Regions from separate parts of the Marinomonas rhizomae genome, predicted to be linked through region 2. Evidence: predicted binding sites of a transcription regulator. Region 2 holds the regulator's gene; each other region holds the start of a gene.
What was found. Region 2 encodes LexA, which represses DNA repair genes until DNA is damaged. Its sites were predicted from a motif close to TACTGTNTANNTANACAGTA; they were not measured.

Region 1 (10,431 bases), 160 kb from region 2:
TAACGGCCGGCCCGAGCCCATTTTTTCAATAGTTGCTATATATTTTTGATGGGGCTCTATATGTGGCTATAGATAAATAAGGTTTTACAGACATCACTGCTGTATCTTTTGTCAGCTTTGCAGCTTCCTCAGTGGCTTTTTTTGTAAATTTAGCTGTTTCTTTTGCCAACTTTGCATCTTTTCGGCTTTGCCACCAAACCAACACAGCAACCAATAGGCTCAGCAACGCTATTGAATTGGAGGCAGCAAAACCTAACAACTCCATTAAGTTTGTAGAAACAAAACCCAATAACTCCTTACTAGTCACTATGCTATCCCTTAACTTAAAAAATGCGATCGAATATGCAACAACCTTCCTTACTCACCAAACCTTGGGTAGTTCATCCCACCTAGTCGTGTACCCTGGCGATAAGTGTTCGCGTTTCATTGACCATTGAGGTGAGACGCCTTGCGAGGCAAAAAACACATTACCGAGACCGCTGTGGTTTATTTGATCGACTACACTCATAAGCGCTTTGGAGTTTACTTTCGTACTATCCGCTCGAAGCAAATCTTGCTGAAAGGCGTTATGCTCGTAAAAATCGGCAAGCATCACACCCGCTTTCATATAACGAAAACCGTCACGCCAAAGTCGGTGAAACAACACCTCCGCCACTTCCAATAAGTCTCGAGTGTCGTCGCTTGGGTTGGGGAGTTCAGCGGAAAGGGTTTTCGCGTACTGCGGTTCGTTAGGAATAAAAGGACTGGTACGAATAAACACACTAACCACACGGCAAAGGCGTTTTTCGCCACGTAGTTTCTCGGCAGCTCTGGTCGTGTACTTAGCAATAGCCTCCCGTAGTTCACGCTTTTCTGTCACTTTATGACCAAATGACCGACTGCAAATAATCTGCTGCTTTGTTGGCCTGACTAACTCTAAATCCAAGCACGATACCCCATTCAATTCTCGAATGGTTCGCTCCAACACCACAGAAAACTCACTACGAATGGATTTAGGATCGGCATTCGCCAGATCCAACGCTGTGCTGATCCCCCTCGCCTTTAGCTTTGTCGTAGTACGACGACCAACGCCCCAAACATCACTTACATCCAACAAAGCCAACAAGCGCCTTTGTCGCTCTGGGTCCATTAAATCCACCACCGAGCCAGTCGCTGGATATTTCTTCGCCGCATGGTTGGCCAACTTCGCCAGCGTCTTGGTTGGCGCGATGCCAACACCTACCGTAATGCCCGTCCACTTATCGACCTTGGCTTTTACTTGTTTGCCAAACGCCAGTAAATCCGTCACATGATCAATGCCCGTTAAGTCCATAAAGGCTTCATCGATGGAATACACTTCCAACCGTGGCGCTTCCTCTTCTAAGATCGACATCACCCGATTAGACATATCCGCATACAGTGCATAGTTCGACGAAAAGCACACAATGCCGAACTTTCTTATCTCGTCCTGCACCTGAAACATCGGCACGCCCATCTTAATACCCAGCGCCTTTACCTCTTTGGAACGCGCCACAATACAGCCGTCATTATTCGACAACACAGCAACAGGCGTATGCTTTAAATCTGGCCGAAACAGCTTCTCGCAACTGGCGTAAAAGTTATTGCAATCGACCAAGGCAAAGACCGTCTTCATCAACTGCGCTCATACTTACGAACCACGCCCATCACCACACCGAAGATCTCCAGCTCGGACTCTTCGGTAATCTGAATCGCTTTGTAGGCTTTATTCTTCGGACGAAGTAACACATTGGGCTTCAACTCTAACGTCTTCACCGTCATTTCCCCATGAATGCAGGCGATGACGATGTCTCCATGACGAGCCGTTAACGAACGATCCACCACCAAGACATCACCCGAATAAATGCCCGCCTCTATCATAGAATCACCCTGAGCACGCACGTAAAACGTGGCGTTCGGATGGGCCACACAGAACTCATTTAAATCTAAGGATTTTTCAACAAAGTCCTGAGCGGGAGAAGGAAAACCCGCCGACACAGAATCCACATAAAGCGGGATTCGCACACTATTGGCCGCGATAAACGCCGCCGACTCAGACACACCAAGATAAGTCACACGCATGATAAACACCAAAATACTGTATGGATATACAGTATAGTTTTAAGCAACACAAATGACCAAGTGAATTTTTGTTACAAGCAAGAAAAGCTGTCTAGTTATAAATTACCAATTTTAAAAAATAAAAAAGGACACTGTATAAATACAGCATCCTTTTAAGTGACTAGCATTAAGGTACGACTCTTCTATGGTTTAGAAGAGTCAAAGCCTGACTAGCAAAGTGTCTTTATTTCGCCGCTTTCTTGGCAGCTGAAATCCAGCCATCAAACGTCGATTGATTGGCACTAATCCAATTATCCGCATGAATAGCAATATCACGCTGAGAATCTTCACCATCAGCAATCAGCATATTCTCGGCACTCACTGCATTAATCGGTAGTTTCATGATCTCGAATAATTTTTTAGCCGCTGGGTTTGCTTCAACAAACGCTTTATTCGCGACAATTCGTTCACTATTGATATCAAAACCGTAGTTTTTGCCATTCGGTAGAGCCGTATCAGTACCATTTGGATTAGAAGAATAAGGCACTTCTAACCATACAACGTCACGACCGGGAACAAGCTTGCCAGATACCCAGTATGGCGTCCAAGTGTAATAAAAGATCGACTCACCTTCATTGAAACGAGCAATGGTGTCAGAAATAATGGCCGCGTATTGACCCTGATTATGAGTGATTTTATCACGCAATCCGAACGCATCTAGCTGATGTTCAATAACACCCTCACAACCCCAACCAGCCTGACAACCAGTTAAGTCAGCGGTACCGTCTCCATTAGTATCAAATAAAGCGGCAATTTTCGGATCTTTGAAATCGTCGATATTAGTAATATCATATTTATCAGCGGTTTTTTTATCAATCAAATAACCTTGTGCCGCTCCATCTATGTAATTACCGCCGCGAAAAAATTTGTCATCTCCACCCGCGTTTTTGTACATAGAGTTATGAAGTGGGTACCAGTTCACTGCAAGAAACTGCGTATCGCCATTAGCAACAGACGTATAGCCAGCACTGTAGTCTACTTCTTTAATTGGCTGCACATCGTAGCCTAATTTTTCTAGCGCTTTGTTAACAACAACAGTCTGAAACGTTTCTTCTGCGATTGGGCTTTGTACTGCTGTGACTTTTACACCCTCGCCTGGCAAGTGACCATCGGCTAAGACAGCACCGCTAAACAGTGTGGCAAGTGAAGTTAGTGTAATTACCTTTTTCATTGGAACATCTCCTTTGAATGAGTTTTTTGTAACCGTTTTGATTTTCATTTTTTAAACGCAAGTAATAAGCCAATTGGTCCGGTTTCATACCAATGGCGCGTACCACGCTGACGAGCATCTTGACCAAGCGACTGCGTCATGCGATCTAAAATAACCGCGAGAATGACAATACCGATACCACCAATAGTCGCGAGACCAATGTCTAATCGACCGATCCCTCGCAGTACCATCAAACCTAATCCACCAACGGAAATCATTGATGCAATAACCACCATGGATAAGCCCAACATTAACGTTTGGTTAACGCCAGCCATAATAGTCGGCATAGCAAGTGGTAATTGAACCTTGAACAACATCTGTTTCTTATCCGCACCAAACGAGTTCGCCGCCTCTATTAAGTCACTGGGTACTTGTCGAATACCAAGGTTTGTTAAACGAATAACCGGCGCGACCGCAAAAATAATGGTCACAATAACCCCAGGCACATTACCAATACCAAAGAGCATAACGATTGGGACCAAATACACGAAAGCGGGTGTCGTTTGCATAATATCCAAGATCGGGCGAATCACTTTTGCAGCACGATCACTACGCGCCATCGCAATCCCCGTAGGAATACCCAATACAATACAAAACAACACGGACGTTACAACCAAAGCCAAGGTCGTCATGGACTCTTGCCAAGCACCAATAGCACCAAGCACAAACAAGCCTATAACAGAACCTATTGCTAGGCGCTTCCCAGATAATTGCCAAGCAATTAAACCAAACAAAGCAATAACAAAAAGCGGCGGAGCGGCATTAAATGCACTATCGACTGCAGTCAGCGTCGCGTCTACAGGGGCTTTGACAGCTGTAAAAAAGGGACGAAAGTTCGTCACCACCCAACCGACGCCACTTTCGATCCAGTGATCAAGCGGAATCCAAACATCTTGGAAAGGATGAAGTAAACTAAAGTCAGTTTGCTCAACAGGTGTACCACTGGCAGACATGGATGCAGCATCTGAACCTTGCGTTGACGCAGCCCCACCCCAAGGATTACTAGCCGTTGATTCCGCGGCCCCAGTATCATCCGGCGCGGTTGTCCATGGATTTGATTCAGTACTCATGCGGTAGCCTCCCTATCCAATGTTTCTAGTAAACGCGCTTTACTGACAACACCTACGTACTTTTGCTGGTCGTCAACAACTGGTACAGCACAGGGGGAGTGAGCAACGATCGAAATAATGTCCCTGATCGACGTATCAGCCGAAATAGCCTCCACATCATTAATAATAGCCTCAGCAAGCGTCTGCTTATTCTTAATCACATCTTGCAGTGAAATAGCAGATACCACTCCTAAGAAGCGCTGGCTTTTATCAATCACATAACCATAGTCACGCTCATTTTCATTTAATAATTTCAAACCAGTTATAAGCCCCTCACTAGAATCTTTCTTAATGAGAGTGAGGCTAGATCTAGAAGCAATATCTCTAGCGCAGAAAACATTACTAACATCAACGCCTTTAAAGAAGGAACGGACATAATCATTGGCTGGGTTATGCAAAATATCATCGGGCGTTCCGACCTGAACAACTTCACCGCCCTGCATGATGGCAATTCGATCGCCTATTCGCATGGCTTCATCAAGGTCATGGGAAATAAACACTACCGTGCGCTGTTGCTCAGACTGCAAACGGACCAATTCATCCTGCATTTCTGTTCGAATAAGAGGATCGAGGGCTGAAAATGCCTCATCCATAAGTAGAATATCAGGGTCATTGGTTAACGCTCTGGCCAAACCAACACGCTGCTGCATGCCGCCAGACAATTCATCAGGATAACTGTTTGCGTGCGATTCCAAACCAACTTGAGCCAATGCGTCACGTGCTTTTTCGTGACGTTCTTTTACGTCGACACCAGAAAGCTCTAAACCAAAAGCTGTATTATCAAGCACATTCATGTGAGGCATTAACGCAAAGGACTGGAAGACCATACTAATTTTGCTGCGTCGAATATCGCGTAATGCCTTGTCATCCACTTTTGTAATGTCATGGCCATCAATTAACACTTGGCCTTGGGTAGGTTCAATAAGACGGTTTAATAAGCGAACAAGTGTGGATTTACCTGAACCAGAGAGCCCCATTACAACAAATATTTCACCCTCTTTAATCGCCAAACTGGCATTCTTCACACCAACAGTCTGACCCGTCTTTTTAAAAATTTCGTCTTTGTTTATACCTTTGTCTAGCATCTTCAATGCTTTTTTCGGATGCTCGCCAAAAATCTTGTATAGGTTCTTAACTTCGAGTTTTGTAACCATAGCGGCTCTCTGTTGTGAAACATAATGCGTAAATCGTTATCAAAGAACGACTTAACGTTTATTTAGCATAGAGACTATCTTTATTGTTTACAAGTCTAAATGTTTACGGTTTATTTAATATTCAATAACCTTGCCAACGCTAAGCGCACCCCATATAGCAATCAGAAAACACCTATGATTTGCGTTTTTTTTGCTTATATTCATGCAAAAAAGACCAGAAAACACACATAAAGCTTTCTTCAAAGAACACACCCCAAAATATTGATATATAGAGCTGTAATAAAAAATGCAAAGCGATGGATCACTGATTAGTCGTTTGCACCAAAATTGCCCACCATTATTCTGAAATTTTTAAGGAGTAAAGCTTGGTATGTCGCTTTGAAATGACACTTAAGCAAAGCGACGACAGGATCGATTTATATGGATTTGATGGTGTTGTTATGCAGCTGAAAGCCTTGAAGGAAATAGCGGCTATGGCAGTGCTCTCTGGGCGTGGGAAGGTGTTTTTATTCATTGAGTTGTTTGGAGCAGAGGAAGCTTAGGCGCTATTTTTCATCTGACTCAAAAATGCAGCCTTTCGTAAGACGCGCCTTCGTGGAGCGAAAAGACAAAGCCACCGAGCAGCATCTTTTGGCGCATGATTACGCCTTATAAAATAGAAGAACATAAACGAAAAAGCCCATCAAAGATGGGCTTGGGTAATTAAGTTTGAAAAGAATTAAGGTGTTTATTTTGTCTCTTTTAAAATTTCTAAGTCATTTTTAACGTTGTAAGTCAAAGCTTTATAAACGGCCGGATTCATAGCAGATATGTGCATTTGACTTACAACTCGTGGCGCATAATCCACAAATAACTGGCAACTTTCAGTAACTGACAATCCATTTTCTGAAGCGATGCCCTTCATGTCTACCCCCACAACCTCCATCATCTGAGGCTCCAACAGTTGATAAAGCTCCTCAATATCTGATGAATTATATGCACGGGCCTCTTTAGCTATTAGATATTCATTCCAATTCGATTTTTTAAATAAGCTTGAAAATGGAGCGATATTAACGCCCAAATCTAGACAGTACTCAACTCTAGACTTAACATTTATCAAATAGAAACCAAAAAAGATATCTGCTGCTTTTTTACGCTTATCTTCAAAAGTTTTTTGATTATTTAAATCGTCTTCTGAACGACTTATAGCAACTTTTTTCATCGCCGCCATTTCTAATTCGTCTGGATAGCTCTCTCTAGCCTCTTCTTTAATGGTATCAAGCAACTCACCTGCCATCTTTGAAGCCAAGTATTTATCATAATATGCAGCTCCATAATACACAGTACAGAACATCACCAATAATGATAAAACTAACAAAACAATTCCCTTTGGTTTCATATATAACTCCATGCTATCGCCTACTCTTTTGCTATATCCAATATATAGTTAAAGAACGTGCTTCCAATAAAAAACACTTCAAAATTATCCTTTTATCTCAATGAAAACAATAACTAAAGGCAACTTAAATAGGCTTTAGTTACCTCTTGCTTAGAAGTCTACAAAGCAGCACTTCATGTGATCGACGTTGTCATTTACCCAGTCGGGTATTCGAAGTTGGGCGATTTGAGCCTGGTACATGCGGATGGTATGAATTAGGTCGATAAGTTCTTTTGGGGGAGCGACGACGAAATCTATTAGGGGCAGATGAAGAATGGTTTGCACCCACAAAAGAAAGCTGCGCTTTCACGGCAGATTACGCTTCGCTTATCGTGCCCTACAAGTGATGTTGTTTATGTTCAGCAGCGAGGGGCAAGTTCGAGTCGGTGTGACAGCATTTCAAGACGTGAATGTACATCGTGAAAATGTTTATAGAAAAACAAAAAGATTGAAATAAGTATTGGTGTAAAAAAGGAGAGTTTAGAACTTTGGGGAGATTAAGGTGGCATCTCTACCAGCCGCACCTCGGCACACAAGTCCACCGCTGTGGCTGCTTCCTTCCGGACCTGACCAGATTAACGGTTTATCGTTGCGAGGGGACCAGCAGAGACACCATAAAGGAGGCTTGTTGACCTTGGGGCGCAATTATACGCAGCCAAATCGAAATATCAACCGCCTTTCTTATGTATTTTCAAATACTTATCAATTGCCGCTTATCACTGCCCTTTTCAACTCATCCTCTACTCTTTTGCTTCTTAGTATCGCGCTATAACGCGGCTTCTATTTACGGTAAGATACGCGCCATTAAGAATCATAGGAGTAGCGAGTTGAAGCTATTTGTTAAAAACCTAACCCATGTAGATTTTTCCTACTTTGATGCCACACGTGGTTTGTTGGGTGAAAGCTGGCAGACAGACATTGTTCTGACCGGCAAGTTAAACGATGAAAGCATGATTTGTGATTTCAGCATCGTTAAAAAACAAATCAAGAAATGGCTCGATGACCACATTGATCACATGCTGGCAATTCCTGCTGAGCACAGTGGATCAGCAGTCACACCATTAGCAAATGACCGCGTGTCATTTCATTTTGACCACAGCAAAGAAATCTCTAGCGACAAGCGTGTATTTCAGTGTGATGCACCGACTCAGGCAATTTGTGTATTGCCAATGACAGAAATCACGCCAGAAGCGGTGGCTAAATGGGTTGAGTCGCAAATTCTCAATCTGCTGCCTGCGGAATTAGAAGCGGTTAGCGTGCACTTTACTCCAGAGCACATCACAGGCGCGCAATATCAATACAGCCATGGTTTAAAGAAGCATGCAGGTAATTGTCAACGTATTGCTCATGGACATCGTTCTACGGTTGAGATTTACGCCGATGGCACACGAAATGCGGCAATGGAACACGATTGGGCAAAGCGTTGGGAAGACATTTATTTAGGCACTCAAGAAGACTTGCAGAATGAAGTCACAGAAAATGGCGTGAACTATCATTTTTTCAGCTACACCAGCCAGCAAGGTTTGTTTGAGCTAAAAATCGACAGCAATCAAGTTTACATACTGGATTGTGATACGACGGTTGAATCCCTTTCTGCACACATTGCCGATGTATTAGCAGAAGAGAATCCAGGTGTGCATATAGAAGCCCACGGTTTTGAGGGCATTGGTAAGGGCGCAATTTCAGAAAAACTTAAGGCAAGAATATGAGCTTAAAAGAATACGAGAACCTCGCCAAAGGTGAAACACTCTCTTTAGACACGGTATTAGCTAACCTAAAAACAGACGAACATGGCTTGATCGCCGCTATTGCACAACAACATGATACTGGTGAAGTCTTGATGTTGGCGTACATGAACGAGAAATCCATTCGTGAAACCTTAGAAACAGGCCAAGTGTGTTACTGGTCTCGCTCACGCCAAACTTATTGGCGTAAAGGCGAAAGCTCGGGGCACCGCCAAACATTAGTGTCTATGTCGTTTGATTGCGATGGCGATGCAATACTTATCCAAGTAGATCAAAAAGGCCCAGCTTGCCATACTAACCGTCGTGACTGCTTTTTCTTCACCGTCGAAGGAAATGAAGTGGTTATAAAATCCGCACCACAATAGATCACTCTTTCTCGCAATTTGCGCACTATATCGGTGCGTAAATTCAAATTACTTCTGTACCTTTGCTCCCATTTCACGCTATCTTAAGAGCTGGCCGCTTTTCTTGCACATTTAAGACAAGAAAAATGAGCCAATACATGACACAGAAATGACCCAATCAGTATCACTACGCCCTACTTTCTTAAATTAGTACCAAAAGCAGAAAAATACGTACCAATACATAGAGAGCTATAAGCAGGCGTTATTTCTGTAAAGTAATGTAATGGCATGACTATTGCTCATTAATTGCCATTCTCTTCCACTCTTAATATTGGATTCGCTATGATAAAACTGTCCGTGCGCACAAAAATATTGTCGCTTATTGTATTGTTCTCACTGGTTATTGTAGGAATTAGTATCAGCTCCGCTTTAACCAGTAAATCAGTCTCTTCCGAACTACAAAGCCTTTCCTCTAAAAGCCTTTTGCTGGTCAAAAATTTAGAAAAAAGCCGCCAGCTGTTACTACAACAATCCGTCGAATTTGAGCGGGGTTACTTCCAAGTCTCTATTGCAAAAACAATTGGTGGCTACGGAACAGAGTTAATAGAAGAATCAGCAGATAAATTCAAAACCTACACTGGCGAGTTAGTCACCAGTATCGAAAACGTCAAAAACATCCTAGCTACCATGCCAGCAAACGATGGCCTGAACGATCTATTAAAAGAAATACATGTACTTGAAGAAGAGCAAGCCGTTTTTCTAGAAGCCAGCACAGAAACTTACAGCTGGTGGGTAAAGCTAAACACTATGAAGGCAAACAAATCACGCCGCGTCGCTGATGCAAGTCTCATAGAGGTAAATAAGCACATGGAACAAATCATAACGGCCATCAACGAATACAGCAGTACTATTGCCGATAAGCAAAACCACAAGCTAGACCAAACTATTTACGCTAGCGGTATATTGGCAGCGGTACTTATTGCGATAGGTTTAATTGTGAGCATCATCATTGTGAATGGTATTTGTAGACCGCTGATTAAAGCCGTTCGACGGGCAGAAGACATTGCCTCTGGCAATTTAACGCAATCTAAAATCGCCAGCACACGCAAAGACGAAATCGGCATGCTAGAAACTTCCATGGACAAATTGGTCATTCAGCTTAGTAGTATTTTGCACGATGTGGCGGAATCCAGTTCCATGCTGACCAATGCGGCCAATGACCTAAATCGAATTACCGATGAGTCCTCAGAAATGGTGGATCGTCAACAAGAAGAAACCAACCTCATTTCTCAGGCAATACAAGAAATACAATCCACGGCAGTTCATGTTTCTGA
Region 2 (10,431 bases):
CGCTTCTGACTATTTTGACCAGTTGTTTGATTTTGCTGTACAGCTTGTTCAAGCTGGCAAAGCCTACGTCTGTGAATTAAATGCAGAGCAGATGCGTGAATACCGTGGCACGTTAAAAGAGCCAGGCAAGAATAGTCCGTTCCGCGATCGTACCGTTGAAGAAAATATGGCCATTTTTATGGACATGAAAAACGGGAAGTACAAAGACGGCGAAGTTGTTTTACGTGCCAAAATTGACATGGCTAGCCCAAACATCAATATGCGTGACCCTATAATCTATCGCGTTCGTCACGTACATCACCACCAAACAGGTGACAAATGGTGTGTCTATCCAATGTATGACTTCACACATTGCTTGTCTGATGCGTTGGAAAACATTACTCACTCTGTGTGTACATTAGAATTTCAAGACCACCGCCCATTGTACGATTGGGTCTTAGATACACTAAAGACTGCTCATCCGCAGCAAATTGAATTTGCCCGTTTGAACTTGAACTACACAGTAACAAGTAAACGTAAGCTAAAACAGCTAGTGGATGAAAAGCATGTCCATGGTTGGGATGATCCTCGTATGCCAACCATTTCCGGCTTGCGTCGTCGTGGTTATACTTCTTTGTCTATCCGTAACTTTTGTGAGCGTATTGGTGTGACTAAGTCTGACAGTGTTGTGGATGTCGGTATGCTAGAGCACGCAATTCGTGAAGATTTGGATGCAAGTGCAAATCGTGCCATGGTTGTGCTAAATCCTATTAAGGTGACCTTGACCAATTACCCAACAGACAAAGAAGAAATCTTCAATGTTGGCAATCATCCTAAAAATGAAGAAGCGGGCACTCGTGAAGTACCGTTTAGCAAAGAGCTATACATTGACGCTGCGGATTTTGCTGAAGTGCCTCCTCGTAAGTGGAAGCGTTTGACACTTGATGGTGCGGTTCGTCTACGTGGCGGTTACGTGATTACTTGCGATGAAGCGATTAAAAACGAAGCTGGAGAAGTGATCGAGCTACTTTGTCGTTATGATGAAAATACCCTTGGTGTTAACCCAGAAGGTTATAAGCCAAAAGGCGTTATTCATTGGGTGAGTGCGAAACACGCGGTAGACGCAACAGTGAATCTTTATGATCGTTTGTTCGTAAATGAAGCGCCTGATGCAAACTATGAAGATAAAACTTTCTTGGACTTTATTAATCCAGAGTCTTTGACTGTATTAACCAATGCCAAAATTGAGCCTTCCTTGGTGAAATCTGACAAAGGTCAGGGCTTCCAGTTTGAGCGTGAAGGCTACTTCTGCCGTGACTTGAAAGATGACGGTATGGTATTTAACCTTACTGTGACACTACGTGATTCTTGGGCGAAAATCGAAGCGAAAGGAAATTAAGCGCATGTTGAAGGTTTACAACACCCTAAGTGGGAAGAAAGAAATTTTCAAACCAATCGAAGAAGGCAAAGTAGGTATGTATGTCTGTGGTAACACGGTATACGACTTCTGCCACATTGGTCATGCGCGCGCGATGATTTCTTTTGATATTATTTCTCGTTTTATTCGGCACCTAGGTTATGAGCTCAATTACGTTCGTAACATTACCGATGTTGATGACAAGATCATTAAACGAGCTGAAGAAAATAGTGAATCAACTCAGTCTTTGACTGAGCGTATGATTGCAGCGCAACGCGAAGATGAATTACGCCTTGGTAATAAAATGCCGGACCGTGAACCAAAAGCCACTGAGTTCATGCAGGAAATTATCGATATGGTGCAAATTCTTATTGATAAAGGTTTTGCTTATCAGGGCACTTCTGGCGATGTTTATTACCGAGCAACTAAATTCAAAGATTACGGTAAATTAAACAACCGGAAGCTTGAAGATATGTTGGCTGGTGCACGTATTGATGTTGAAGTGGCAAAAGAGCACCCTGCAGACTTTGTTTTGTGGAAGCAGGCAAAAACGGGCGAAGTTTCTTGGGCTTCTCCATGGGGTGATGGTCGACCTGGTTGGCACATTGAATGTTCTGCAATGTCGACGAATTGCCTTGGCAGTCATTTTGATATTCATGGTGGTGGTCCAGATCTTAAATTTCCGCATCATGAAAACGAAATAGCTCAATCAGAAGCGGCGACCGGCAAAGACTATGTGAATTACTGGATGCACTGTGGCGCAGTACGCGTTAATAATGAAAAAATGTCTAAGTCTTTAGGTAATTTTTTTACGGTGCGTGATGTATTGGCTAAGTTTAATCCTGAAGTCGTTCGTTACCTGATGGTTTCAAGTCAATATCGCAGTGCGATTGATTACTCCGATCAAAGTTTGTCAGAGGCTAAGGTTGCTCTAGAGCGCCTGTATACCGCTCTGCGTCAGCAGCCAGTTGCAGGGGAGTATGAGCCAACGGCCTTCACTGAGCGCTTCGAAGAGGCGATGAAGGACGATTTCAACACAGCGGTTGCTGTTTCTGTTTTGTTTGAACTTGTGCGTGAGCTAAATAAAGCCAAAACAGAAGATGTGAATAAAGCTTCTGCGTTAGCTGCTGAATTACGATTCTTAGCCGAGTTGTTAGGTTTGCTTTATCAAGATCCTGAGTACTTTTTACAAAACAGTACTGTTTCTGAGGGGTTGAATGAATCTGCAATACAGGCCTTGATCGACGCAAGAACGCAGGCGCGTAAAGATAAAAACTTTGCACGTAGTGATGAGATTCGAGACGAATTAGCTAGCCAAGGCATTGAACTGCTTGATAGCCGTGAAGGAACGACTTGGACCAGAAGTTAAAGCGTTAGTTTGTGAGTACAAATAAAGGCGATGTGAGCATCGCCTTTTTTATTGTGCGTTCAAAGTGTGTTAATCGCTGTCTTTTACCACTTTAACGGCCAGTACATCGCATGGTGCGCCATGTAGAACGCCATTTGCTGTAGAGCCTAGCAATAGAGCAAGACCATGACGACCATGGCTGCCTACAACAATTAGATCAACGCGTTTTTCTTCAGCAATGCGGTGTATCTCGCTTTCTATGCCACCTTGTGAAATGCAGCTTTCCTGAACAGGAACGTCCAGTTGAGCTTCTAGGATGGCGATGCGTTCTTTGGCTGTTTCTTGCAATTGCGCTTGGATGTCTGTGATATCGATTGGAACATCGCCACCATAGGCATAATTAAGTGATTCGATGACATGAAGTATGGTAAGTTCCGCACCCGTTGCTTTGCACAGTGCAACGGCTTTGTTAGCAACCTTGATACTTTCGTCGGTTAAGTCAACAGCGAGTAAAATTCTGTTATACATCATAGAACACCTCCAAATTTGGCTCATTTACTTATTTTAGTTCAAAACTAGAGAGACATTAAAATATGACCGCTCTTATCGTTATTTTTATTACTTTATCTTTAATGGGGTCGGCGTTATGGATAATGCCGCCTAAAAAAGAGCGTCAGCGCATGGATTTACGTATGCATGCTCGAAAACTTGGCCTTACTGTTCAGCTTACATCAATTGACCTTCCTGACAAGTGGGATAAATCATTGATTCGTCAAAAAACAGTCGCTTACTCTTTTTATCGTTTGAAACCCGTTACTTCCTTGCCTGATTGTATTTGGCTGTTGCCTTATGAAGTATGGAAATATAATGCCTTGGTTGACGGCTGGTGGTCTAGTAAATTATTTATACTGACGGCTGATGCTAAAAAAGTGTTGGAAAAGCATGGCGCATTACTGGCTGGGATTAAAGTAACGCAGGGAAGTGTCTCTATATATTGGGATGAGTCGGGTGATGAAGAAACTCTGGATGAATTGTCGTCATTAATTTATTCATTGGTAGAGGTGAAAAGCGTCACAGCTTAGCGTCACGCTCTACGATCTGAAGTTTATAGGTAAGTGTTAAGAGCTCTTAGGCAGTTCCAAGTTTTTAATTAACTCGGTTAATGCTTCTTCCGGATTCTCGCTTGCCTCCATGGCGGCAATGGTTGGCGACAGAATTTCTTTCATTCGATCGGTGATGAAGTTTTTTAACGTGTTTTTTTCTGGGCGTTCTGTTGCATCTGATTTAAGGTGTGACAAGATGACGCCATAAAGCGTTTGGGCGACGCGCATGTCCCCACCAGCAAAGTTTTTATTCGCTTGAACCACTTGGCGATTTAGCTGAATCCATAGATTGAGCCAGCGAAGATATTCATAACAGGCTTGATAATGGGTGTTACTAATACGTCCTTTACGACGTAAATAGAGCAACATTTTAGCGAGTTTGGTAAGGCGTTCTTTATAGTTACTTTTTTCTTGAAAGCTAAATGCTTCGGGCTCTGGATTGAATGGAATAGGGTCGTTGTTTCTGTTTTCTTCGGCAGTTGCAATGCGAACTTCAATTTTTTCAGGGTCATCGGAATATTGCAGAAGCTCTCGAAGTGTGTCTAGATAGAAATCATAAAGCACTTCAGTAGCAATGGTATCGGTATTAATATCTTTTAAACCGCGAATATGTTGTTCAACGCGATCTGCGCGATTTGATAATTGCAATTGTTTTACACGACGTTCGGTGATTTCTTTTTCTTTTTGGTGGGCACGTGATCCAATGACCACTGACAAAAGTACAATGATGATCAAGAATGCAATTGTTAATATTTGAAGAGTAGCCATGATTGTCCTTAAGCAACGAATTCAGTATGTTAAATAAGAAATACTAAGTTCAGCAAGATTTAATGTGTGAAACAATACAGGGATCCCTTGTCATATAAAAGATGTTTACTTAATATCAGCGCCCCTAGAGATTAAACTTCGTGCAACGTGGATTTGCAGACCTACTTTATTAAAAGGCTTACACAGTTCAATGGGAAAATCACTGGTTATCGTGGAATCGCCAGCAAAGGCGAAAACCATCAATAAATACCTAGGTAACGACTTTGTTGTCAAATCGAGTGTGGGACACATTCGTGACTTACCATCAGGTACAACTGCCACCTCTACGCCTCAAGAGCGTGCAAAGCAGGCTGCTTTGACGCGCAAAATGAGCCCGGAAGAAAAACTTGAGTACAAAAGTAGCAAAGCGCGTAAACAGTTAATTTCTAGAATGGGAGTTGACCCAGAGAGTAACTGGAAGGCTCACTATGAAATTTTGCCCGGCAAAGAAAAAGTTGTCGATGAGCTAAAGCGTTTGGCGAAAAATGCAGACACCATCTATCTCGCAACCGATTTGGATAGAGAGGGAGAGGCCATTGCGTGGCATTTGCGTGAAGCAATTGGTGGTGATGATACTCGCTATAAGCGAGTAGTTTTTAACGAGATCACCAAAAAAGCCATCAAGGCAGCCTTTGAAACGCCGTCAGAACTAGACATGGACCGAGTCAATGCTCAACAAGCTCGTCGTTTCTTAGATCGAGTGGTTGGCTTTATGGTATCGCCGTTGCTTTGGTCTAAAGTAGCAAGAGGGTTGTCTGCCGGACGAGTTCAGTCCGTTGCAGTGCGTTTAATCGTTGAGCGTGAAAAAGAGATTCGTGCATTTGTTCCTGATGAATTTTGGGAATTGGATGCCATGCTTGCTACGCCTTCAAAAGACGTTATTAAGTTTGAAGCGGCAAAATATCAAGACAAAGAATATCGTCCTGTTAACAAGGCTCAATCGGATGAGCATGTTGCTCGTTTAAATGATGCAAAATACCTCGTTAGCAGCCGAGAAGATAAACCAACCAGCAGTAAACCTTCTGCGCCGTTTATCACCTCTACGTTACAGCAGGCAGCAAGTACGCGCTTGGGCTATGGTGTTAAGAAGACCATGATGCTTGCTCAGCGTCTGTATGAAGGTGGTTACATTACCTATATGCGTACTGACTCGACAAACTTAAGTGTTGATGCGGTAGAGGCGTTGAGAGGCTATATTCTTTCTAACTTTGGTGAAGCATATCTGCCAGCAGATCCTATCCGCTACAGCAGCAAAGAAGGTGCGCAAGAGGCTCACGAAGCCATTCGACCTTCTGATGTAAATGTACGTGTTGATGACTTGCTTGGTATGGAAAAAGACGCTCATCGTTTATACGACTTGATCCGCAGTCAATTTATGGCGTGTCAAATGACGCCAGCGGAATACACGTCGACGACTATCACAGTCACTACAGGCGAATACGAATTCAAGGCGAAAGGTCGTATCTTACGCTTTGATGGTTACACTCGTGCCATGCAGACAGTCGCTAAAAAAGGCGAAGATAACATCTTGCCAGATGTTGGTCAGGGTGAATATCTCGATCTTAAAGAGTTGCTACCTGAACAGCATTTTACTAAACCTGTAGCGCGTTTTAGTGAAGCAAGTTTGGTGAAAGAGCTCGAAAAGCGTGGAATTGGTCGTCCATCAACTTACGCATCTATTATTTCTACGATTCAAGATCGTGGCTATGTGCGTGTTGAAAATCGTCGTTTTTATGCTGAAAAAATGGGTGATATTGTTACTGAACGTTTGGTTGATAGCTTTAATTCTTTGATGAATTTCAGCTTTACGGCTCAAATGGAAGAGCAGTTAGATGACATTGCTGAAGGTCATAAAGATTGGATTAAAACGCTTAATGCATTTTATAAAGATTTTAGTTCTGTGCTTGCTAAAGCGGAATCGCCAGATGGCGGTATGATGCCAAATGAGCCGACTCCAACGGATATTGAATGCCCGACATGCTCTAGACCTATGCAGATTCGTACAGCTAGTACTGGTGTGTTTATGTCTTGTTCTGGTTATGTATTGCCGCCAAAAGAGCGTTGTAAAGCAACCATAAACCTGACCCGTGGTGATGAAGCAATAGCGGTCGATGATGAAGAAGGCGAGTCTAAAGCGCTGATCAATAAACATCGTTGTAAGATTTGCGGATCCGCTATGGACAGTTACTTAATGGATGAGCGCCGTAAGCTTCATGTGTGTGGTAACAACCCAGCTTGTTCTGGTTATGAAGTTGAGCATGGTGTTTTCAAGATTAAAGGCTATGACGGTCCTACGCTTGAATGCGATAAATGTGAATCAGAAATGCAGCTTAAAACAGGCCGCTTTGGTAAATACTTTGGCTGTACAAACGAGGAGTGCAAAAACACTCGTAAGCTGCTGAAAAGTGGTGAAGCTGCGCCGCCGAAGATGGATCCTGTGCCAATGCCTGACCTTGCTTGTCAGAAAGTGGAAGATCACTATGTGCTTCGTGATGGTGCGACGGGCTTATTCCTTGCTGCTAGTCAGTTCCCTCGCAAGCGGGAAACAAGAGCGCCTATGGTAAAAGAGCTGCTTCCTTATATGGATCAAATCGACCCGAAATACCATTTCTTTGCCAAAGCACCAGTAAAGGATTCCGAAGGTCGTCCAGCCATCATTCGTTATAGCCGTAAGACGAAAGAGCAATACGTCATGACGGAGAACGATGAGGGTAAACCAACAGGCTGGAAAGCATTTTATGTTGGTTCTAAATGGGTTGTTGAGGAAGGTAAGAAAAAATGAGTGGTGCCAGTTTAGCCAGCGTAACCAATCAAAAACTGGACACGGCAAGGCGTTTTATTAAGCAGAGTCAAGACACTGATGAAGTGTGGTTGAAAGTCGGGCTAGAAAGCTCGGCTATTTTCCAGTTGAGAAGTGCTCTTAACGGCTTGTTAAAAGAAGTAACCGCTGCTTATTCTTTATCTGGATCCTTGGACGTTGCTAAGCTGCTGGCAGAGTCTGAAAACAAGCAAATCGTTGTTCCTGTATTGGCTGAGTTGGCTGATTTGCTAGCACATAGTAATTCTTGGTGCTATCAATTGGATCTGGCGTATTTGGTTCAGTTCGAGTGTCGTGCGTCTATATCATCAGCGGTTCAAAGCGACAACCTGATAGGGCGTGGAAGTGATGCGGGAGCTTCCGTGAGTTTATATTTAGCCAAGTTGGTTGAATTAGTATTACGTTTTAGAGAAGAGTCGTCAGAGTATTAAATATGAAAGAATCCTACCTAGAAATTGTTGAGCTAGATAACGGCGATATCGTGCTGCGTCCAGCCAGTGAAGATGGTGAGGAAACCGTTCCATTAGCAACATTGCAAATATCGGATGATACTCGGTCTTATCTAAAGGATCGTTATTTTGAATTAGCGAAATGTATGTTTCATGCAGGCATTGATTTTGTTTATTCGGATGATTCGTTTTATGACGATGACTCGGAATATCTTGATGATGAAGATTTTCGTCCTAAAATTTTGCACTGAATAAGCGACCCTAAATCAGCTGTAATGAAACTGATTGATGCAATATAGGTTCAAATAAAAAAGCGAAGCAGAAGCTTCGCTTTTTTATTTATCTAGTGTTGAAGCGAATGGGAGTATTCAAAGTCCTTGGCGAATGACACCTACCGATAGGCCTTCAATTGCAAACTCTTCGCTTTCAAGGTCAACAAGGATGTCGCTGAACTCTTCGTTTTCAGGAATGAGCCTAACGATACTGCCTTTCTGCTCGAAACGCTTAACGGTTACTTCGTCACCAATACGAGCAACCACAATTTGTCCATTGCGCACGGTGGTGGTTTTGTGAACGGCTAAGAGATCACCTTCCATTATGCCAATATCTTTCATGCTAGTGCCTGATACAGACAAGAAGTAATCCGCTTGCGGAGAAAACATACTCGCTGGAATGTTTACATGCGAAGCAATGTTTTCCTGAGCCAAAATAGGGTAACCTGCAGCGACTTTGCCTATGACAGGTAAGCCAAGGTCGTCAACGGGCTCATCATTTGATGCGCGATCGACTAAGCGTATTCCTCTAGATGCGCCAGAAAGCATCTCTATAGCGCCTTTTTTGCATAGGGCTTTTAGGTGCTCTTCGGCTGCATTTGGGGATTTAAACCCAAGCCGGCGTGCTATTTCTGCTCTAGTCGGTGGAAAACCTGTTTCACTTATAAATTCGCGAATGGTTTCTAGTACGTCAGATTGTCTTTTGGTTAATTTAATCATAGGTTATCTGGTTGTTTATACAGTTACTGTTATTATATACAGCATTCCTAACTATACTCAATGATATAAATGCTTTCAGACGAACTAAAAAAACAGATTCAACTTGCATACCGAGCATCTTTGGATGCGAAGTCCCATAAACCAAGGGCTGGACAGCGCCAGATGATTGGTGCAATCGCTCGAACCTTGGGCAACATTAGACAAGGTTCTGAGGGCGAACGCCTTGAAGAGAAGCATGTTGCCGTAATTGAGGCGGGTACGGGTACGGGTAAAACCCTGTCGTATTGTCTTGCCGCAATACCAATTGCTAAGGCACGTGGCCTCAAATTAATTATTTCTACTGCGACAGTTGCACTCCAAGAGCAGATTTTACATAAAGAATTACCAGACTTGCTTGAGCATACTGAACTCTCGTTCAAGTACACGCTTGCTAAAGGCCGAGGCCGCTATCTTTGCTTGAATAACCTCGAAGGTTTTTTAGGATCAGAAGAGCTGGCCATGGAGGATATGTTTGCGGGCCTATTTGAACAGCACCTTCACTCAGATGACGTTAATACTGTTCTTTATCAAGAAATGGATGCCGCTTTGTCAAAAGGTGAATGGGATGGTGATAAAGATAACTGGTCTGGCATTGTTCGAGACCAGGATTGGCGACGTTTAACAACCGATCATCAGCAGTGTACTAATCGAAATTGCGCTAATTATTCCGCTTGTCCGTTTTTTAAAGCGCGCGCTGAGATTGAAGTCGCGGATGTGATTGTAGCTAACCATGATTTGGTGTTGGCAGACTTGTCATTGGGTGGTGGTGCGATTCTTACCCCACCAAAAGAAACTATCTACGTTTTTGATGAGGGGCATCATCTTCCTGATAAGGCTATTGGACATTTCCGTCATGAAGTTCGTTTACAACAAAGTATTACTTGGTTACGTCAACTGGAGAAAAATCTAGTTAACTTAAAGCAGGAGTTAACCGATGATGTCAGTTTGACTGGCCAGCTTTTGTTAAAAATCCCACAGCAAATACAAAGTATTGTTAACTTTATCCAATATGCGCAACAAGGCTTGGCTCCTTATATTCAGGGGTTGGGTTTGGATCAAGAAAACAATCAACATCGGTTTGAATTTGGTCAGGTGCCAGATGAATTGCGCCAGTTGGCTTATAGCCTACAAACGTCCTATCAAAAACTATTTAACAATATAGAAAGTATTCAAGACGAGTGTAAAAAAACGAAGCAAAATGAAGGCATGGGAGTGACGCCTGAAACGGCGGAAACTTGGCAGCCTATTTTGGGTGTTGTTATGGGGCGTCTGGAGCAATGTGTTGGCTTGTGGCGACTTTACTCAACAGTAGATGATCAGAATTTCCCGCCAAATGCTCGCTGGTTAGTTTTGTCCGGTCAAGGAATGGAACAAGATATTGAACTGGGCGCATCTCCAATACTTGCAGCCAATACCTTAAGGCAGCAGCTTTGGGACAAATGCTTTGGTGCTGTAGTGACCTCGGCAACGTTGACAGCG
Region 3 (10,431 bases), 1.6 Mb from region 2:
CTTGTGTTGGGTTATACAGTCGCGTTAATAGTTTGATTAGTGTGGTTTTACCTGAACCATTTTCACCGACAATCGCGAGGCTGTGGCCGGGGCGAATGTGTAAGTTGATATTGGCAAGTGCGGGTTTTTCATTGCCTGGATATTGGAAAGAGACGTTTTCAAAACGAATACCATCGTTTGGAATGGGTCCTTTCGTAAGACCAGAAGTCGAAAGCGGTGTTTCTTGTTCTAGGTATTCGTAGAGGTTGGATAGGTATAAATTGTCTTCGTACATGCCACTAATAGAAGTAAGTGATGCGGAAACAGAGCTTTGACCTTGTTTGAATAACAGTAAATACATGGTCATTTGACCCAAAGTAATCGCGCCAATAATGGTGTCACTGACGATCCAGCCATAGGCGCCATAAAACACCAAGGTACTTATCACGCCAAGGGCGAAGCCCCAGCTTTCACGGCGCAAAATCAGTCGCTTACTTTCTCTGAATAGCTTGATGAATATTTCGGTGTAGCGTTGCAAAAAGCGGTCGCCCAGTTGGTACAGACGAACTTCTTTGATGTTGTCTTCCCGAGCGAGCAAGGTTTCTAAATAGTTTTGCTGGCGCACTTCGGGGGAGCGCCAACGAAACATCAAAAAGGCATCGCCAGAAAATTTAGCCTCGGCGATAAAAGAAGGCAAAGCCCCACAAATTAATAACGCCAGAGCCCACGGTGAAAAATGCCACAGCAAGACTGCAAAACTGGATAACGTAATGGCATTTTGCAGCAGGGCAAAGGTTTTATTCACCAGAGCAAGCGGGCGGCTGGAGGCCTCACGGCGAGCACGAACTAATTTGTCGTAAAATTCTGAATCTTCAAAATGCGAGAGTGTTAGGCTTTGGGCTTTCTCTAAGATCAGTAAGTTGACTTTTTGACCTAATAAACCTTGTAAAATGGCCTGCTGAGCGGTTAATGCGCGTTGCGCGGCAGCAATGACCAAAACCAAAATGCCTTCCAATAACACGTAGCTTAGAGCAGTTTGATAATGCAAGACTTGGTCTTGTTTGTAGCTTTCCATAGCGGCAACAACCGCATCCACGATCAACTGTCCCACATACGCCATGGCGGCTGGCGTGACACCGGCAACTAGAGTTGCCATGGCCAAGCCGATGGTTAACGCTGGGGAAGTTTTCCAGACCAAATCAATGGCGCGACGGCTGTAGCGAAACACGCCAAGCATATTTTTATCGACAGTATTATTTGGCGAAGCGGCAGGTTTCATTAAAGGCCTTAAACGTTATGAAATACATGTAGAGGAACGAATAGTATAAGTCATTCTGCTGACGTTTTATCCATTAAAAAAACCGACCCTTAGTGCTTGATAAGATGATTTCTCGCGTTTTCCTCATTTGGCTATAGTGGAATCTGATTGAGTCTGTAATGGCTGTTTAGTTGTTGAGCGTGAGAGATGTGTAATGAGTAATAAAGTGGCGAAGCCTACCTTTGATCAGGCGGGAAGTGGAACGCGTTCGGTGTGGAGCGGCGAACAAGTTGAGCATCCATATCGTGCGACGCAAACTCCGATTGTTGCGAGTGCCGCTTATGGCTACCAAGATATTGATGAATGGTACGACGTTGCTTTGGGTGCTGCCCCCGGTTTTATTTATAGCCGCATGAGCAATCCAACCGTAGAAACATTAGAAGCAAAAATTTGCGGTTTAGAAAATGCCGAGTCGGCGGTGGCCTTTAGTACGGGCATGGCGGCGATCAGCGGTGTGCTGTATACCTTTTTATCGAATGGCTGCCGCGTGGTATCGACGAAAGACAGCTATGGCGGCACCAATAAAGTTTTTGAAGAGTTTTTACCGCGCATGGGTGTGAGCGTGACGCTTTGTGAAACGCACAGCCACGAGCAAATAGAAGCCGAAATCGCTAAAGGTTGCGATGTCTTGTATTTGGAAACGCCAACTAACCCGACGTTGAAAGTTGTTGATGTAAAGCGCCTTGTGGCGGCGGCTAAAAAAGTAGGCGCCTTGGTGATTGCAGATAACACTTTTGCGACGCCAATGAATCAAAGTCCTTTGGCGTTAGGTGTCGATATTGTAGTACATAGTGCAACCAAGTTTTTGAGTGGTCACGCCGATGCCATGGGCGGTTTGGTCTGTGGTTCGGAAAAATTAATGACTAAAGTTCGTCATTATCGAGAAATTAATGGTGCGTCGTTGGACCCGTTTTCTGCCTATTTGATTATTCGTGGCATGAAAACCTTGGCACTGCGAATGCGTCAGCAACAAAGCAGCGCACAAGCGATTGCAGAATACTTATTAACGGAAACTCTGGTGGAAGCGGTGAATTACCCTGGGTTGGTCAGTCATCCGAATCATGCTATTGCCTGTGAGCAAATGCGAGGCTTTGGGGCGATTGTGAGTTTTGTCCTGGTTGGTGGCATGGATACAGTGAAGGTGTTATTGCCGCAATTACAGTACGCGCATTGTGCGGGTAATTTGGGGGCAGTAGAAACTATTTATGGGCCAGCCAGAACCACGAGTCATGTTGAAAACACGTTAGAAGAGCGTTTGGCTTTGGGAATTTCAGAAGGTTTAGTGCGGATATCTGTGGGGATTGAAGACACTGAAGACTTAATTGCGGACTTACAGCAGGCGTTTGAACAAGTTAGGGCACTTACTTCATTAGAAACAGAGTTGGCTTAACTTTGAGCAAAATGAAAAATACGATGGAATACATTAACGTTTCAATAGGACTGTTAGTGTCAACTCCTGTATTATGCGCCGCTAGAAAATGGCGTTAGGGTCATGCATTTAAAACAAATTAGGGTTTGTTTTTTTACATAAACTGGGGACATATAAGAATGAAAAAAATATTTATAACAGCATTGGCTCTATGTGGCGCAACACTAGCATCAGCTTCAGATAATGATTTGTGGGAAAAGTCGACTTTAAATCAAGTGCTTAACCGTGGCGAGTTACGTGTTTGTGCAGAAGCGGGTTACATGCCGTTTGATATGCGCGATAAAAAAGGCGACATCGTTGGTTTTGACGTTGATATCGCGAAAACCATGGCCAAAGCGATGGGTGTAAAGCTAGATATTCGTAACACAGCATGGGATGGCATTATCCCTGCGTTGTTAACTGATAAGTGCGATATCATCATTTCTGGCATGACGATCACGCCAGAGCGCAACTTGAAAGTGAACTTTACTGACCCCTACATTGTGGTTGGTCAAACGATTCTTTTGAGCCCTAAGCTAAAAGGTAAAATCACCAATTATCGTGATTTGAACGATGCTAAATACACGGTAGCGACTAAATTGGGTGCGACATCTGATTACGCTGTAAAACGATACATGAGCAGAGCCAAGTTGAACCTGTTTGAAACAGAGTCAGAAGCGGCTCTAGAAGTGGTAAATGGTAATGCCGATGCTTTCGTTTATGATTTGCCATATAACGCGATTTACGCGTCACAAAGTGAAGGTAAGGTTGTGCATTTAGACGAGTCCTTCACTTATGAGCCTCTAGGTTTTGCAATTCGTAAAGGTGATCCGGATTTCATGAATTTCTTGAACAACTACCTTGCGCAAATTAAAGGTGATGGTACTTACGATAAAATCTATCAAAAATGGTTTGCTAGTAATTCTTGGTTAAGTAACGTTCAGTAAGATTCATATCAATAAAAAGTGGCGCAGTTTAGCGCCACTTTTTATTTCTTTGATTTATTTTCTGTGAGTAAAAAAACGACGGGGCTCCTCATCGATGGAAAAACAACCTCATTTGCTTTTGTGGAAAGCGGTCTTTGTTCTAATCATTATAGGGCTCGGCTTTGGCATTTATGTTGGCAGCAAAAGTATTGATTACACTTGGCGCTGGGAACGTATTCCGCAGTACATAATCAACACCGAAGCGACAACGGTTCGATCTCCTTTTGATGGTTCCGCAACGATCGAAAAGGGAAAGTTGGTTGTTACTTCCGATTACGGTGATGATCCGTTAGTGATCAAGAAGTTTGATAATTTGTTGGTTAGTAATGGTGATTTGGTATTTGAAGGCGATCCTGTCGCTGAAGTAGAAAACTGGAATATTGGTCCTCTCACGTGGGGGCTAGTAATGACATTACAATTATCTGTGGTGTCTTTGGTCTTTGCTGTGATTATCGGATTGTTTGCGGGGTTAGCTCGAATATCGACCAATCCTGCGTTGCGTTATTTGTCCGTGACTTACATTGAGCTGATTCGTGGCACTCCCTTGTTAGTACAGATTTTTATCTTCTACTTTTTTATCGGCACGGTATTGGATCTAGATCGTTTTACCGCGGGTGTGGCGGCCTTGTCTGTGTTTACTGGCGCCTATATCGCTGAAATTGTACGTTCAGGTATTCAGTCCATTAGCCCAGGTCAAATGGAAGCGGCGCGCAGTTTAGGAATGAATTACGTTCAGGCTATGGTTAATGTGATTTTGCCGCAGGCGTTTAAGCGTACTCTACCGCCAATGGCCGGACAGTTTATTAACCTGATTAAAGACTCGTCTTTGGTGTCGGTTATTTCCATCACAGATTTAACCAAGGCTGGCCGCGAAGTGGTGAGTTCTACGTTCGCACCATTTGAAGTATGGTTTGCGGTTGCACTGATGTACTTGGTGTTAACCGGTACTTTGTCTTGGGTTATTCAGCGACTTGAAAAGAGGTTATCTGCCAGTGACTAATATGACCGATAAGAGCATCATTCAAGCTCGTAATATTGATAAGATTTATCCGAACGGTTGCCATGCTTTAAAGAATGTCTCTCTCGATATTAATCGTGGAGAAGTGGTGGTGATCATTGGGCCAAGTGGCTCAGGTAAATCGACATTTTTACGCACCTTGAATCAGCTAGAGACCATTTCTGATGGCACAATTCATATTGATGAAGTGAGCCTGACGGATCGCAAAACCAATATTAATAAAGTGCGCGAAGAAGTGGGCATGGTGTTTCAGTCTTTTAATCTGTTTCCGCACAAAACGGCGCTGGGGAATGTGTCTTTGTCACCGATTAAGGTGAAGAAAAAGCCTCGTGCTGTCGCTGAGCAGGAAGGCCGTGAGTTGCTTAAAAAAGTAGGGTTAGCTGAACGCATGAATAACTACCCATCGCACTTGTCTGGTGGTCAGCAGCAGCGCGTAGCAATCGCGCGAGCGTTAGCTATGCATCCTAAGATTATGTTGTTTGATGAACCAACCAGTGCCCTTGACCCAGAAATGGTGGGGGAAGTGCTGGACGTTATGAAAAGCCTTGCTGGTGACGGTATGACTATGGTGGTGGTGACCCATGAAATGGGCTTTGCTCGTGAAGTGGCTGACCGCGTGGTGTTCATGGAGGACGGTGAGTTAGTTTTCGAAGAAAGCCCTGAGCGTTTCTTTAGTTCTGAAAATCCACGCCTACAGCGTTTCCTTGGGCAAGTCCTCTAGGGAAGGTGCGAACAAGTCCTCTTGTCTCAGCATGTGGATAAAAGCCTGTTTTTCGAGGCGAGTGCCGAATGGGAATAGTGGTTCTATTTTCGAGGTGCTCAACAAAGAATACAGGCTTTTAGAGCATGCCCTGCGGGTCTTTCAGAGAAAACGCCACATGTTGTTGCGACTCTTTGAAAGGTACCTACATTCCTTCAGAGTCGCGCCTTATTTGACGATTTCTCTGAAAGACTGAGTCTTAGTAGACTTATTCGCACCTTCCCTAGTATTGATGACAAATCTTGGCCACAATTGTTGGTCAAGATTCTCTCCTTTTTTGGGTATTCATCATGAGTAAGAAATCCCTTCCTCCATTAAATTGGCTGCATACCTTTGAGGTATCGGCTCGATGTCTTAATTTCACGCATGCAGCGGAAGAGTTATGCTTGACCCAAGGGGCAGTAAGTCAGCAGATTCGTTTGTTAGAAAGTCATTTGGGTGTGTCATTATTTAAACGTCTGCCACGTGGTTTGAGTCTAACTGAAGAAGGGCGTTCTTACTTTCCTGTGGTAAAAGATGCGATTTCTCGTTTGACAGTTGGCACGAACGAGATCTTTACTCAGCACGATAAACAAACAATCAAAGTGTGTGGCAGTTTGTCGTTCTTTTCTCACTGGTTAGCGCCCAAACTTGCGGATTTTAGTGCCGCTTATCCCCATTACGATATTCGCTACGTGAGTAACATTTGGGTTCAAGCACTAGACGATGAAGACGATATGGAAATTCGCTGGGGACATGGTGAATGGCCTGGGCTAATCTCGCAACGACTGACTTGGGATAATTTGGTTCCGGTATGTTCTCCTGAATTGATGGAAAAATCGCCTTTGTTGGAACCTGAGGATTTGGTGAATCATGCGCTTTTGCATGTTATTGGCTACGAAGAAGGTTGGGGTTATTGGCTGAATATCATGGGCGTGGATAATGTCGATTCGTCCGTCGGGATGCAATTCGATACGCTTGTTTCGACTTTGCGCATGGCGGAACTTGGACAAGGTGTGGCGTTGGCTCGTTCTTCTATGGTGGAGGGTATGTTGAACGAAGGCAAACTGGTCGCTCCGTTTGGCCAGCCGTTTAGAAAAGATATTGAAGCCAGCGAATCGTTTTATTTAGTGCGTCGATCTGGGACGGAATTACATGGCGCAGCGATGGTGTTTTTTGATTGGTTAGTAAGGCAGGCTGGTAATTCTCCGCGATAAATAATTGCAGCCAAAAATAGTTGATCCGTTGACTTCATCCCTTCGTATAACGCTCATCATGTTTATTACTTAAGGAATGATTTTGTCTACAGACTATATTTTGGCTCCAGACATGTCACGAATTATCGAAATGGCTTGGGAAGATCGTACGCCATTTGAAGCCATTCAAACACTTTATGGGCTTTCTGAGCCGGATGTTATTTTATTAATGCGAAGTAATCTTAAATCTAAAGCCTTTAGAAACTGGCGGGCTAGGGTGTCAGGGCGCGCGAGTAAGTATTCGGCATTGCGCAATCCCGATATTTCTCGCGGCTATTGCAAAACCCAGTATAAAATTCGTGCTAATAAAGGGCGTTAGACATTTAAACCTTTGTTAGCTTTGTAATAGTGAAAGTGATGCTCTGTTACGCAGCATCACTTTCACGGTAGTTTGTTAACTCATCATCAAAGGAAAGGGTGCTTTCTTCGTCATACACCACATCTTCATCAGGCTCTATGACTAAGTCTTCAAGCGACTTTTTAGGAGTGTCTTCCGCTAGGTCAAGCTGTGTACTGGATGACTTATTTGTTTTTTTTGTTTTCTGAGGGCTTTTCTTTTTATTGCTAAAAATGTCCAAAATAGAGTCTTTGCTTTGTGCAAGGTACATGGAAAGTGCTTCTTTTTGGCCATGGTCTCCTGCTAGTTCACTTTGATCTAGGATTTCATACAGCGCTTCGGCAGTATCCAACAGTTTGTCGTACGCATCGGCTTCTGCTTTCGAAGTAAACGTCATTTTTTCAATTCCATCGCGTTCTACAACATATTTAATAATTACAGGCATAATCCACCTCGTGAAAAATAATACTGTATAAATATACAGTTATTTTTCATCTCTTGTCTAGCGCTTTTGTTTGTTGATCCTAACAATGATTGTTAAAGTAGCGGGCTTAATAAAGGAAACACTTTTATGTCTGTTGATTTTTCCCAATTAGATTTTTCCATTCTGATGGATCATGTTGAGATTGTTTTAACAGTCGCTTGGATTTTATTGTCTTACATTGTTCGACGTTACACCAAGCGTGCTATTCGACTTCATCAAAAGATTGAACACGATAAAAAACGCCAAAGAATTAATACTGTCGACAACATATTTAATTTGTTTTTAGTTGTCGGTCTGGTTCTTATTTGGTCATCTGAACTTCAGAATATTGCCATCTCAATTGCTGCTTTCATGGTGGCATTGGTTATCGCAACAAAAGAATTTATTGCTTGTATCGTTGGGGCTTTTTATCGTGCCAGTACAAGACCGTATCAGGTTGGGGACTGGATACGCATTGCCAATTATGAAGGGGAAGTAACCGACAGTGATTGGCTCTCGACGACATTATTTGAAGTCGATTTGAAAGGCGGCAGTTACACATATACTGGTCGCACTACAGTGGTTCCTAATAGTGTTTTACTACTGCATACCGTACAAAACTTGAATTACATGCGTCGATACGTGACGCATACTTTCTCAATTTCTCGTGCTACTGACGATGTGAATTTATTTTTAATTAAAGAGCATATCCTCAATAATATTCGTGAATACAGTGAGCATTTTCATGAGGTGGCCATTCGTTATAACAGTCTTATTGAGAAACGTTTGGACATAAAAATATCGGGCCCCGAGCCCAGAGTTCGAATCACGACCACGATTGAAGGGTTTAATATTTTTACTGTCTCACTATTTTGCCCAACCGATGAAGCGGTCGAAATAGAGCAAAAAGTCACAGAAGATTTTATGCGGTTTTGGTATGAAAAGCGTGACTTGAGTGTGATGAAAGGAGAGCGGAATGAGTAAATACATTCGAGCCTTTACGACATTTTTATTGGTATCCATTTCTGTGTTTTTAGCGGGTTGTAACAGTTTTCGTGTCAGCGAAGATGATGTGAATAAGGAAGTGGCTAAGCAATTGGCAGAGCCGCAACAGAACCAAATTCAGCTAACTGTAGACAGTAATACACTCAACTTGGATCTTGTGGTCACATCGGCACATATTGATTTTACCGAGCGCGATGGCGGTTTAGTGCTGGTTGATTTGATTAGTAAAATGACAGGTACCTTGACTGCATTTGGTCAAGAATTTTCACTCACAACGAGAGTGAATCCTTCTTTTGAATCCGGTGTGCGGATTGAAGAAGACCGTCTATATTTGGTGGCGCCAAAAATCACTAAAATTGAGGTGGAAGGTTCAAGCTTTAATGACAAAATGCTGCGATCCACTTTAGGGTCTTTGCATGATGATTTTGAAAAAGCCTTAGTGCAGTATTTCGATGAACATCCCGTTTATGTGCTGGACCATTCTCCTTTTGAGAAAACCGCAGCTTCATTGGTGAAAGACATCATTATTAAAGAAGATTTCTTAGAGCTTTCTATCTTTTAGATGAAGGTGGGTCTAGGTAAGTTTCGATAGAGTCACTATAATGCTCGGATACAGTAGAACCAGACAAAATAAGCGCTAGCGCTCAATTATTGAATTAAAAATGAGGAAACAGCATGTCGATTGCAGACAATCAAGTCGTTCAATTCCACTATACTTTGCGTCATGGCGAAGAGTTGATCGAAACTTCGGCGGGTAAAGATCCAGCGGCGTATTTGCATGGTCACGGTAATGTTATTCCAGGGCTTGAAAAAGCCATGGAAGGAAAAGAAGTTGGTGACGAGTTTGAAGTCACTGTTGCTTGTGCTGATGCTTACGGCGAACGCCATGAAGATCGTCAGCAACAAATGCCAGTAAAACATTTACAAGGTGCGAAACGTTGGAAAGCCGGCATGGTGGCTATGGTACAAACTGATAAAGGCATGCGTCAGGTGACGATTGTTAAAGTTGGCCTGAAGCACGCTACTGTTGATTTGAACCACCCATTGTCTGGTAAAGATCTAACTTTCAACATTCAGATCGTAGACTCTCGTGAAGCGACGAATGACGAAATTGCGCATGGCCATGCTCACGGTGTTGGTGGTCATCATCACTAAGAACAAGACTTTTTAAGAATCAAGAGAGTAACTTCCTTGAAGCCCCTGTTATGGACGACATAGCAGGGGCTTTTGTGTTTCTGGTACCTTCTAGTGATTGATTTTGATCAACTAAGCGCAGCAAATACTGAAAATTAATAAGAATCGTTATCATCAACTTGACAGATCAGACCTTTCTGCACATTATTGATAATAGTTATCATTTATATTTTGTGTGTAGGAATCTACAGAGGGCGAATCAATGAGTCATTATTTAGTACCATTTTCAGTACTCGAGCAAACCATTCAGGGCGGGCAGTGTGCAGATTCCCCAGAAGTGCTCTATCATTATTTGAACCTAACAGAAGAGTACGCTGAGCGTTTGAGTATTACCGATGCCACTTTACTGCATCAGAGGGTATTTAATGTTTTGCTGGATACGGTTTGTGATAGCAGCATTGCGCCTCACTGGCGTCAGACCTGTTTAGATAAAGTGTATTTGCCCTTGTCGAATCTTAAGCACCTAATTGTAACGTATCAAGATGCTAAGAATTACTTCAAGATGGAGCACAGTTTACGAATATTGAGCCATTACTTTATTTCTTCTTTCGAGCAATAAGGACATCATTTACCAATGAAAATGCGTATTGAAAAAGACAGCATGGGCGAATTAGAGGTCCCAAAAAAAGCACTCTATGGTGCCCAAACACAAAGAGCCATTAATAACTTTCCAATTAGCGATGAGCCATTGCCGGAAGCCTTCATTCGTTCACTTATCTTAATCAAAG

Region 1: a site for LexA is predicted at 2,094-2,113, ahead of umuD (translesion error-prone DNA polymerase V autoproteolytic subunit). Genes of this name have one in related genera too.
Region 3: a site for LexA is predicted at 7,508-7,527, ahead of KDW99_RS20520 (YebG family protein). Genes of this name have one in related genera too.

What each region holds. Positions count from the first base shown of each region.
Region 1 is NZ_CP073343.1:1,866,400-1,876,830, reverse strand. Features, by position in the region: gene KDW99_RS08730 (hypothetical protein) at 26-307, opposite strand; gene umuC (translesion error-prone DNA polymerase V subunit UmuC) at 362-1,633, opposite strand; gene umuD (translesion error-prone DNA polymerase V autoproteolytic subunit) at 1,633-2,079, opposite strand; gene proX (glycine betaine/L-proline ABC transporter substrate-binding protein ProX) at 2,303-3,289, opposite strand; gene proW (glycine betaine/L-proline ABC transporter permease ProW) at 3,334-4,398, opposite strand; gene proV (glycine betaine/L-proline ABC transporter ATP-binding protein ProV) at 4,395-5,591, opposite strand; gene KDW99_RS08700 (hypothetical protein) at 5,957-6,133, shown strand; gene KDW99_RS08695 (hypothetical protein) at 6,319-6,969, opposite strand; RNA gene ffs (signal recognition particle sRNA small type) at 7,518-7,614, opposite strand; gene KDW99_RS08685 (6-carboxytetrahydropterin synthase) at 7,836-8,717, shown strand; gene hisI (phosphoribosyl-AMP cyclohydrolase) at 8,714-9,118, shown strand; gene KDW99_RS08675 (methyl-accepting chemotaxis protein) at 9,440-10,431, shown strand, end outside.
Region 2 is NZ_CP073343.1:2,024,237-2,034,667, forward strand. Features, by position in the region: gene KDW99_RS09580 (glutamine--tRNA ligase/YqeY domain fusion protein) at 1-1,378, shown strand, start outside; gene cysS (cysteine--tRNA ligase) at 1,383-2,765, shown strand; gene KDW99_RS09590 (universal stress protein) at 2,835-3,275, opposite strand; gene KDW99_RS09595 (hypothetical protein) at 3,338-3,826, shown strand; gene KDW99_RS09600 (DNA topoisomerase I) at 3,863-4,615, opposite strand; gene topA (type I DNA topoisomerase) at 4,806-7,436, shown strand; gene KDW99_RS09610 (DUF6586 family protein) at 7,433-7,903, shown strand; gene KDW99_RS09615 (hypothetical protein) at 7,906-8,172, shown strand; gene lexA (transcriptional repressor LexA) at 8,290-8,913, opposite strand; gene dinG (ATP-dependent DNA helicase DinG) at 8,983-10,431, shown strand, end outside.
Region 3 is NZ_CP073343.1:3,620,485-3,630,915, reverse strand. Features, by position in the region: gene KDW99_RS17100 (ABC transporter ATP-binding protein) at 1-1,258, opposite strand, end outside; gene KDW99_RS17095 (cystathionine gamma-synthase family protein) at 1,452-2,687, shown strand; gene KDW99_RS17090 (transporter substrate-binding domain-containing protein) at 2,846-3,652, shown strand; gene KDW99_RS17085 (amino acid ABC transporter permease) at 3,747-4,691, shown strand; gene KDW99_RS17080 (amino acid ABC transporter ATP-binding protein) at 4,693-5,430, shown strand; gene KDW99_RS17075 (LysR substrate-binding domain-containing protein) at 5,760-6,665, shown strand; gene KDW99_RS17070 (TIGR03643 family protein) at 6,778-7,023, shown strand; gene KDW99_RS20520 (YebG family protein) at 7,070-7,486, opposite strand; gene KDW99_RS17060 (mechanosensitive ion channel family protein) at 7,613-8,488, shown strand; gene KDW99_RS17055 (DUF1439 domain-containing protein) at 8,481-9,071, shown strand; gene KDW99_RS17050 (FKBP-type peptidyl-prolyl cis-trans isomerase) at 9,185-9,664, shown strand; gene KDW99_RS17045 (hypothetical protein) at 9,906-10,262, shown strand; gene KDW99_RS17040 (class II fumarate hydratase) at 10,278-10,431, shown strand, end outside.